2 regions of the Streptomyces sp. NBC_00203 genome follow, and region 2 is predicted to be linked to the other one. Evidence: riboswitches for the same ligand, from Rfam matches in the RefSeq annotation. Region 2 holds a riboswitch; the other holds the start of a gene.
The links. Region 2 has a riboswitch for cyclic di-AMP ahead of OG975_RS07165 (C40 family peptidase). Riboswitches for the same ligand answer to the same signal wherever they lie in the genome.
Positions count from the first base shown of each region.

Region 1: linked by a shared signal. The riboswitch ahead of OG975_RS06355 (C40 family peptidase) and the one ahead of OG975_RS07165 (C40 family peptidase) in region 2 are both predicted to bind cyclic di-AMP.

Region 1 covers NZ_CP108126.1:1,356,693-1,361,711, forward strand. The annotation lists gene OG975_RS06350 (molybdopterin-dependent oxidoreductase) at 1-2,710, shown strand, start outside; cyclic di-AMP (ydaO/yuaA leader) riboswitch at 2,839-3,012, shown strand; gene OG975_RS06355 (C40 family peptidase) at 3,021-4,196, shown strand; gene OG975_RS06360 (RpiB/LacA/LacB family sugar-phosphate isomerase) at 4,248-4,694, opposite strand; gene OG975_RS06365 (alcohol dehydrogenase) at 4,757-5,019, opposite strand, start outside.
Region 2 covers NZ_CP108126.1:1,533,084-1,538,102, reverse strand. The annotation lists gene OG975_RS07190 (8-amino-7-oxononanoate synthase) at 1-382, shown strand, start outside; gene OG975_RS07185 (DUF397 domain-containing protein) at 395-619, opposite strand; gene OG975_RS07180 (helix-turn-helix domain-containing protein) at 632-1,489, opposite strand; gene OG975_RS07175 (ATP-binding protein) at 1,702-2,160, shown strand; gene OG975_RS07170 (DUF6328 family protein) at 2,269-2,787, opposite strand; gene OG975_RS07165 (C40 family peptidase) at 2,868-3,341, opposite strand; cyclic di-AMP (ydaO/yuaA leader) riboswitch at 3,345-3,531, opposite strand; gene OG975_RS07160 (hypothetical protein) at 3,879-4,184, opposite strand; gene OG975_RS07155 (ATP-dependent Clp protease proteolytic subunit) at 4,192-4,827, opposite strand; gene OG975_RS07150 (twin-arginine translocation signal domain-containing protein) at 4,979-5,019, opposite strand, start outside.

The sequences.
Region 1 (5,019 bases), 180 kb from region 2:
CGTGCTCATCAACAGCGAGCGCAACCTCACCCTCGCCCGGCCCGCGGTGGAGCCGCCCGGCGAAGCCATGGCGGACTGGCGGATCATCGCGGCCGTCGCGCGCGAGATGGGGTACGAGAAGGGCTTCTCCTACGACAGCGCGGAGGAGGTCTTCGAGGAGATCAAGCGCGCCTGGAACCCGAAGACCGGCTACGACCTGCGCGGCGTGTCCTACGAGCGGCTGCGCTCCACCTCCGTGCAGTGGCCCGCGGCGTCCGACGACGGGCCCGACCGCAACCCCATCAGGTACGTCGCCGAGGACGGCCGCCTGTCCTTTCCCACGCCGAGCGGCCGAGCCGTCTTCCACGCCCGCCCGCACCTTCCGGCGGCCGAGATGCCGGACGACGACTACCCGTTCGTCCTGAACACCGGGCGGGTGCAGCATCAGTGGCACACCCTCACGAAGACGGGCAAGGTCGCCAAGCTCAACAAGCTGAACCCGGGCCCGTTCGTGGAACTGCACCCGGACGACGCCCAGGCGCTGGACATCCGCGACGGTGACTCGGTGGAGGTCGCCTCCCGGCGCGGCCGGGCCGTGCTGCCCGCGGTGGTGACGGACCGGGTCCGGCCGGGAAACTGTTTCGCCCCGTTCCACTGGAACGACCTGTTCGGCGAGTATCTGAGCGTCAACGCCGTGACCAGCGATGCCGTCGACCCGCTCTCCTTCCAGCCCGAGTTCAAGGTGTGCGCGGTGTCGCTGGCGAAGGTGGCCACGCGGGCTGCCGTGCCGGCCAAGGTGCCCGCGCGGGCCGACGTGCCCGCGCCCGTCCCGGCCCTGGCCCGCACGACCGCGCCCGGCGCGGTGGTGCCGAGCGCGGCGGCCACCGCCTTCGGCCTGGACCCCGTCCCGCCGCCGCCCGTGCTGTGCGAGACCGAGCGCACCTATCTGGTCGGATTCCTCGCCGGTATCGACGCGGGCGCCCCCGGCGTGCCGGTGCTCCCGCCGACGGCGCCGTTCAGCCCCGGCCACGCGCTGTGGGTCAACGGCGTGCTGGCCGGCATGTACTCCCGCGCCGTGCCCGCCGAGGTCTCCGTGCCGCGCACGTCCGTCCCCGAGGGACGCGAGATCGTCGTCCTGTGGGCGTCGCAGACCGGCAACGCCGAGGAGTTCGCGGCGGCCACCGCCGAGCGGCTCGCCTCGGCCGGACACCGGGCCAGCCTCGTCGGCATGGACGACGCCGATCTCACCGCGCTGCCGCCCGCCGCCGGGCTGCTCCTGATCACCAGCACGTTCGGCGACGGAGACGCCCCCGACAACGGCTCCTCCTTCTGGGACTCCCTGGCCTCGCACGACACCCCGAGCCTTGCCGGCAGGCAGTACGCGGTCCTCGCCTTCGGCGACTCCTCCTACGCCGACTTCTGCGGGCACGGCCGCCGCCTGGACCAGCGCCTGGACGAGCTGGGCGCGGTACGTCTGGCGCCCCGCACGGACTGCGAACCGGACTACGAGCCCTCGGCGCGAGCCTGGCTGGACCAGGTCCTCACCGCGCTGACCCCCGCCCCCGTGGCGGCACCGGCACTCGCCCCCGCGCCCTCCCGGAGTGCACGGAAGCCCGCCCCGGTCACCGCACGCCTCACCGGCAACCGGCTGCTGAGCCGGCCGGGGGCGGGCAAAGAGGTACGGCGCTTCACCTTCGACACCGGCGACAGCGACGTACCGCTGGCGTACGAGGCCGGTGACGCACTCGGCATACGTCCCGTCAACCACCCCGAGCTGGTCGGCGAGTGGCTGGCCGTCACCGGCCTCGACCCGGCCGCCACCGTGGAGGTCGCGGGTGTCGGCGAGGTCGCTCTGCGCCAAGCCCTGGGCGAGCACCTGGACATCACCCGCATCACCCCCGACGTACTGCGCTTCATCAGCGAACGCGTCCATGACCCGCGCGAGTTGAAGAAACTGCTGCGTCCCGACAACAAGGACGAACTCGCGAAGTGGTGCTGGGGCCGGCAGACCGTCGACGTCCTCACCGAGCTTCCGGTGCGGGCCACCGCGCAGGAATGGACGGACGCGCTCAAGCGACTGCAACCGCGGCTGTACTCCATCTCGTCCAGCCCGCTCACCGATCCCCACCTGGTCTCGCTGACGGTGTCCGTCGTCCGCTGGGAGAACCTGCACGGCCGCCTGCGTCAGGGCGTGTGCTCCCCGTTCCTCGCGGACGCCGAACCGGACAGCCCGGTACCGGTCTTCGTCCAGCGGTCCCCCAGCTTCCGGCCGCCCACCGACCCCACCACGCCGATGGTGATGGTGGGCCCCGGCACCGGGGTCGCCCCCTTCATGGGCTTCCTCGACGAGCGACGCGCACTCGGCCACCACGGCCCCAACTGGCTGTTCTTCGGTGAACAGCACCGCGCCACCGACCACTACTACGAGGACGAACTCACCGCCCACCTCACCCACGGCACCCTCTCCCGCCTGGACACGGCCTTCTCCCGCGACCGGCGCACCAAGGTGTACGTCCAGGACCGCATGCGCGAGCACGGCCCCCAACTGTGGTCCTGGCTCCAGGACGGCGCCCACTTCTACGTCTGCGGTGACGCCTCCCGTATGGCCAAGGACGTCGACCGGGCGCTGCGCGACATCGCCGTCGTGCACGGCGGTCTGGGCGAGGACGGCGCCGCCGCGTTCGTCAAGCAGCTCGCGGCCGACAAACGCTACGTCCGCGATGTCTACTGAGGCAGCCAGTACGACGAAGGTCACAAATACATATCGGACACTTCGCGCTTCAACCTTCACGTGAGCCACACAAATTGGCTAGGTTGGCGACAGGCAACACGACTCCCTCCGGCGAACCTCGCCGGGTCGCGCGGCCTCCGCCGAATCCGGTGCGCCTCCGTGGCAGCCGGAGCCGGGGACCCAACCGAACTTGGGGTGAATCGGCCCAACTGCCCAGCAGGGCAAGGGCCGTAGGGCATACCTTCCGGAATCGTCCGCCCGAACCCGACAGCTAACTCGGTAGGCGGAACACGGAAGGAGCGCGTCTCCCATGGCGCCGGAACAAGCCACATCCCGCGCGGCGGACGGGCCTAGCCAAGAAGAGGTCCGGCAGCGGATCAGCGCCCTCTACGACCAGGCCGAGACCGCCACGGGGAACTACAACGCGACCCGCGCGACGTCCACGGGGACGCGGGGTCGCGTCAACCCGGCGGCCGACAACGGGCGCAGGCGCACCGATCCCGCCGTCGACGACGTGACCAGGCCGTGGTTCGACGTGGCGCGCACGCAGCTGGGTCCCACCGTGCCGGCCAGGCTCCCGGCCGACAGAACGCCGGCCCGCCCGGCGGAACGCCCGCAGAACGGACTCACCGACCGTGGGCGGCCGGCGGCCGGCCGACCCGTCCCGGAACTGACCGCCGGGCCTGTCGCGGAACTGACCGCTGGTCCCGCCGCCGGAAAGGCCGCCGGTCCTGTCGCGGAGTTGACCGCCAGGGCCGTCGCCGCGCTGCCGGCCGCACCGGAGACACGGCAGGAAGCCACCAAGGCCCTGCCCGCACCGGCCAACGAGCCCCGGCAGCCCTCGCTGAAGACCTCCAAGGAGCAGATTCAGCAGAAGCTCGCCAAGGCCCGCGACCTGCTCACCCAGCACATCGCCGCACAGCGGAGCACGCCCGTCGCCGCAATCGCCTCCCGGCCGGCCGAGGACGCGTGGCCCACCTCCGAGACGTGGGCCGACCGCCAGGCCGTACAGGAGTGGCAGACACAGCCATCGGCCGTCCTCGGCACAGACACCTCCATCGCCGCGGGCATGCTGCTCGACACGAACACGCCGTTCGGCGCGGACATCGCATCGGACTCGGAGTACGGCAGGAAGGCCGCGAGGGCAGTGGCCTTCGCCCGTGAACAGATCGGCAGACCGTGCGTCTGGGGCGCCACCGGACCGGGCTCGTACGACTGTTCCAGCCTGACCCAGGCCGCCTGGAAGACCGCCGGGGTCGCACTCCCGCGCACCGCGTACGAGCAGGCGGTCACCGGCACGGCGATCCCCTTCGCCAGTATCCGGCCCGGCGACCTGATCTTCTTCTACGGCGACGTCAGCCACGTCGGCCTCTACATCGGCGACGGCATGATGATCCACGCGCCGAGCCAGGGGGGCTACCTTCGCGAGGAGTCGATCTTCTTCGCCGGAGAGTCGGCGATCCACGGCGCGACACGGCCCGCCTGAAGCCCGGCAACGGGGTTGCGGGGTAGCGGGGTTCCACGGCCCTGGGGCCCGCTATCCGCCGAGGTCGAGGCGTGCGACATGGGCCACGTTCTCCCGGTCGTCGGCGTCCTCGCTGGCCCGGGCGGCGAACCAGGCGTCAAGGATCTCCTTGAGCAGCGGCTCGGACGTCAGCCGCAGGCTGAGCGCCAGCACATTGGCGTCGTTCCAGCGGCGGGCGCCGTCCGCCGTGTACGCGTCCGTGCACAGGGCCGCTCGTACCCCTGGCACCTTGTTCGCGGCGATCGACGCGCCCGTGCCGGTCCAGCAGCACACGATCGCCTGGTCCGACGTCCCGGCGGCGACCTCCCGGGCCGCCGCCTCCGAGCACGCCGCCCACCGCGCGTCGTCCCCGGGGCGCAGCGCCCCATGCGTCCGCACCTCGTGGCCACGGCTGCGCAGCTCCGCGACAAGGGAGCGGGCCACGGGTTCGTCCATGTCCGAGGAGACGGAGATCCGCATGTCTGGGAGACTACCCAGCGGTTGGGCTCGCGTCCTGCGGGTGTGCGACTGGGGCGCGTACGTCAGCGGGTGGTGAGCACCATCCGGAAGCGGGCGGTGCCGGAGAGCATCTTCTGATACGCCTCGTCGGCCTGGTCCAGCGGCACGGTCTCGACCGTCGGGCGGATGCCGTGCAGGGCGCTGAACGCCATGGTGTCCTGCACATCCTGCGCGGTGCCGGACGAATGGCCGCGGACGATCCTGCCCTTCATGAGCAGCTGGATCGGGTTGATCCCCAGCGGCTCGGGAGCCGCCCCGATGACCACCAGCTCACCACGGTGCGACA
Region 2 (5,019 bases):
CAACGCGGCGCGCACCTTCATCTTCGACACGGGTCTCGCGCCCGCGGCGGCGGGCGCGGCCCTGGCGGCGCTCAGGCTGCTGCGCCGCGAGCCGGAGCGTGCCGCACGGGCGCGCGCGGTGGCGACGGCGCTGCACACCCGCCTCACGGCCGAGGGCCTCGAAGCGGTACGACCGGACGCCGCCGTCGTCTCCGTGCGCGCGCCGTCCCCCGAGCGGGCCGTGCGGTGGGCGGCCGACTGCCGTGAGGCGGGACTCGCCGTCGGCTGCTTCCGTCCCCCGTCCGTGCCCGACGGCATCTCACGGCTGAGGCTGACCGCCCGCGCGGACCTCACCGACGCGCAGATCGAGCACGCCGTACGCGTGATCAGCCAGAAGCGATGAGTGTGGTGGCGGTCAGCTCAGTCCGGCGATGAATCCCTCCCAGGCGGCAGGAGCGAAGAGCAGGGCGGGCCCCGCCGTGTTCTTGGAATCGCGCACGGCCACCAGTTCGGCCCAGGGTCCCGGGCCGGGGCGTGCTGTCTCGACGCAGTTGTTCATTCCCGTGCTGCGGCTGCTGCGCAGCCATCGCACGTCGTGCAGCGAAGTGCTGGATGGTACGTACCGAGGCAGTGCAGACATGGGGGTGCCTCCTTACGCGCCGTCACCTATCCCGGCGATGTAGTCCAACGAGTCCTCGGGCGAAAGGGCGTGGAACTGAAGGGCGTTGAAAGCCTCGCTGTAGGCCTGAAGGTCTTCTTTCCGTTCGAGGTAGAGGCTACTCGTCAAGTGGTCGAGAACAACCACATCCAGATCAGTTGTGTTCGGAAATGAGAAGATAACGAAAGGACCTGTGACTCCGATGTGTGCTCCGGCGGTGAACGGCAGGACCTGAAGCCGCACTTGAGGCAGGGCGGCAGCCTCTCGCAGCCGCTCCAACTGCCTTGCCATGACCTCCGGTCCGCCGACCTCACGCCGTAACACCGCTTCGTCCAGAACGGCGCTCAGCTCCAGCGGTGGATTCGAACGCAGCACGTCCTGGCGGGCGAGGCGCACCTCGACGAGGGCGTCCAGCTTGCCGTCCTCCAGACCGTCCACGGCGGCCCGCGTCACCGCACGGGCGTACTCGGGCGTCTGCAGCAGCCCCGGCACGACGGACGTCTCCAGCGTGCGCATCCCGCTGGCCTGCGACTCCAGACTGATGAAGTCGCGGTACGTCGACGGCAGCACCCCACGATAGGCGTGCCACCAGTGGTGCCGTCCGTTGCCCTCGGAGCCCGCCAACACGACCAGGAGATCCCGTAAGTCGGGATCCTCGACGGCGTACGCGTCCAGCAGCCGTGCTACGTCCGAGGGCTTCACCCCGCTGGTGCCGGTCTCGATCCGGCTCACTTTCGACTGGTGCCAGCCCAAGAGGCGGGCCGCCTCACCACTGGTGAGGCCCGCATCGGCGCGCAGCGCGCGCAGTTCGGCACCGAGCTTGCGGCGGCGTACCGCGGGACCGTGCTGCATGGCCGTACTCCTTACTCCTTCCGAGCCGCCCAAATACGCTCCGCCGTCGCAGAGTTCACCGCTTCGAGCGACAGATATATGCATATCTCGGTGGATCGCACCCGTGACCGGCCCGGTAATGGCAGTCTGTCGCGAAGCACCAGTCCGGGACCGTACTCGAACCATCCGCTCCGTGTCGGACTCCGGTCCCGTGGGAAAGGGTCGACGTCGCCATGGCAGATCACCAGGAAGCATCCGTCACTCTGCCGAGCGATCCCGCCTCGGTCTCCGCGGCCCGGAAATTCGTCGCCGACGTGTTGGCCGAATGGGGCCTGCCGTGCGACTCCGAAGTCGCGGACACCGTACGCCTGATCGTGTCCGAACTAGCCACCAACGCCGTCCAGCACACTTTCGGGCAGTCGCCCACCTTCACGGTGGACGTCCGGCTCGACCGAGACGAACACCTGCGCCTCGGCGTCACCGACAGCCACCCACGCTTTCCGAAACGGCTGCCCGCAGCCGTCCAACAGGACAACGGCCGCGGCATGGTGATCATCCGCTGGCTGACCGCGGAATGCGGCGGCAGACTCGCCGTCCGGCCCACCAGGGAAGGCGGCAAGACGGTCTCCATCGAACTGCCGTGGACGGCACCGGTCCAGCCGGTGGCGGCCGGGGGACCTCAAGAGCCGTAGGAGGCGGCTCAGTTGGCGTGTCCCGACGACCCGGGGGTGTGCCTGTGCTGCCCGGCCCGCCCGAAGGCGTACGGGCGGCAGCAGACGGATGTCCGTCGTCCGGCGCGGTCATGGGCCTCGGTCCGGTGCTGCCGGTGGAACCTCTGCGGGCCTGAGGGCACGGTGGACCAGCCGGGGCAGCACGCCCCACAACGCCACGTAGACGGCCAGTGTGCCCGCTCCCGCCGCGATCCCGGCGGCACGCCCCAGCGACACGTCCACGACGAGGAGCACCGATCCGGTGAACGCCAGCATCAGCACGAACAGACCGATGCCGGCCAGCCGGGAGGAGACCCGCACGATGGCGGGCTTGACGTTCTCCTGGAACAGCGACCGGTGCAGCGCCGCGGGGGCTGTGAACAGGGCGGCGGCCAGCACCGAGAGCAGCAGCGTGGTGACGTAGGTGGCGCGCTGGACGGTGTCGAGCGAGGGGAAGCGCTGTGTGAAGGCCAGGGTCAGCAGGAAGGCGAAGAGGATCTGCACCCCTGTCTGGGTGACGCGCAGCTCCTGGAGCAGCTCGCTGAAGTTGCGGTCGGCGCGTTCGAGAGGCGTCTCGTGGCGTGTCGGGAGGGGACGTTGCTCGGCCATGGTGGACGAGTAACCGGTCCGACCCGTTTTCACGCCCCGAGGGGGTGACGGCGGTGTGCGCCGTCACCCCCTCGGGCGGGTCAGCTGACCCGGCCGTACCAGACGCTCTTCGTCCAGATCTTCTGGAGCTTCACGACCTCCCCGGTCTTCGGGGAGTGCCAGATCTTTCCCTTCCCGGCATAGATGCCGACGTGGTACACGCTCCGGCCCGAGTGGAAGAACACGAGGTCTCCGGCCTTGCGATGCGAGGCGGAGACATGCTGCGTCTTGTTGTACTGCGCCGCGGCCGTACGAGGCAGCTTCTTGCCCGCCTTCTTGTACGAGTAGAGCGTGAACCCGGAGCAGTCGAAACGGCGCGGCCCCGTGGCGCCCCACTGGTACGGGGAGCCCTTCTTGGAAGCCGCGACCTGAAGTGCCTTCGTCGCAGGAGTGGCCGCAGCGGCGTCGGGTGCGACGCCTGGGACCACGAGGCTGCCGCCCACGGCGGCAATGGTGAGAGCCGAGGCCGTACCGGCCCTGGTCCACAGCGACGGGACACGATTGAGCGCAGTCATGCGCAACCCTTCGTCAGCCGCCTGTGAAGGATGACCTGTCGGATTCGGGCTGGCGAAGTAGCCCGGCCGCTTACGCGGCTTCACCCCAAGGACCGCCCGGAATCTCTCCGGCGGCCCGTCGTGCTGGGTCCTCCACTCCTGCCGATGCACTTCTGTCGACCGGTCATCCGGGCAGCGGCAGGACTCGGCGTCCGCCCGGACCGCCCCGCCGTTGTGGCGGGGGCTTGTCGTCGAAAGGGATCTTCACGCATGAGTGTCCGAAAAACCGAGCGGAACCGGTGATTTGTGGGGTTACTCACCACTCACCCGTTCGGGTGGACACCCCTCCGTTCGAGGGGGTGTTGAGGGAGCCGACGATGCCCGTACCTGCATCGGAACGACTCGTTCCGCCTCTCCGCTACGCGCGTTGCGCAACTTTTCCGCGCTCTGGGAAGGAGCAGCGTCTACTCCATCGGGGGGTACACCATTTGGTCCGTTTGAAACCCGGGCCGGACGCTTCGCCGGCTCGGCGCGTGCCGCGGCCCGGGTGTGCGTGCGTCAACTGTGGGAGTCGGGAGGCAGGGTGACCCGGGCCGCCCGCCGCTCCCCGTCGAGGACGCGCAGGGCCTGTGCCAGGGTCGGCGCGTGCACCTCGCTCTCACCCCGCTGATGCATCAGCGTGAGGGCGTCACGCAGCGCCGTCGCCTTGCCGACCAGCGCCTGAGCGGCCCGCAGTCCGCGGTAGGTGTCCCCGGGGCGGGCCGGGTTGATGCGTCCGAGCAGATCGACCACGTCGAGGTAACGGTCGATCAACTCGGCCTCGGCGCGCGTCAGCGCGGGCAGCGGGGGCAGTTCGGGAACCATCGGGCGATCACCTCGCGCCGGGCGCGGTGCGCGAGACCTTGCGGCTCGGGACGATCCGGTCGATCAGTCCGTACGCCAACGCCGCCGGCGCGTCCAGGATCTTGTCCCGCTCGATGTCCGCGGCGACTTGCTCCGGACTCTGCCCCGTGTGCCGCACGAGCAGTTCCTCCAGCAGCTTCCGGGTGCGCACCAACTCCTCGGCCTGGATGGCCAGATCGCTCGCCTGACCCTGGATCGGCTCGGAGACCGACGGCTGGTGGATGAGCACACGGGCACCCGGCAGCGCGAACCGCTTGCCCGGCGTGCCCCCGGCCAGCAGCACGGCCGCGGCCGACGCCGCCTGCCCCAGGCAGATCGTCTCCACGTCGCACGTGACGAACTGCATCGTGTCGTAGACCGCCGACATCGCGCTGAACGAGCCGCCGGGGGAGTTGATGTACAGCGAGATGTCCCGGTCCGGTGCCAGGTACTCAAGGTGCATGAACTGCGCCATCACATCGTTCGCCGACGTGTCGTCGATCGGCGTCCCGAGGAACACGATCCGCTCTTCGAGCAGCTTCGAGTACGGATCCAGGGTCTGGTGCCCCGCGCTGGTCCGTTCCGTGAACGTGGGCAGGACATAGCGGGCGGACGGGCTGTGCATGGTGCGCGCCTCCTCGGATCGACGTCTGTAAAAAATGTACAGGACGTACGTCTCCGGGGAAGGGGGGCATGCTGAGAGCGAAAAACGGCGGCGCCCCGGAGCGGGAGTCGGTCCGGGGCGCCGTGCGCGCGTGTGTGTGAGTCTGCGGGTGTCAGTTGATGGCGACCGGTGCGGGTCTTCCGCTGAAGTGGA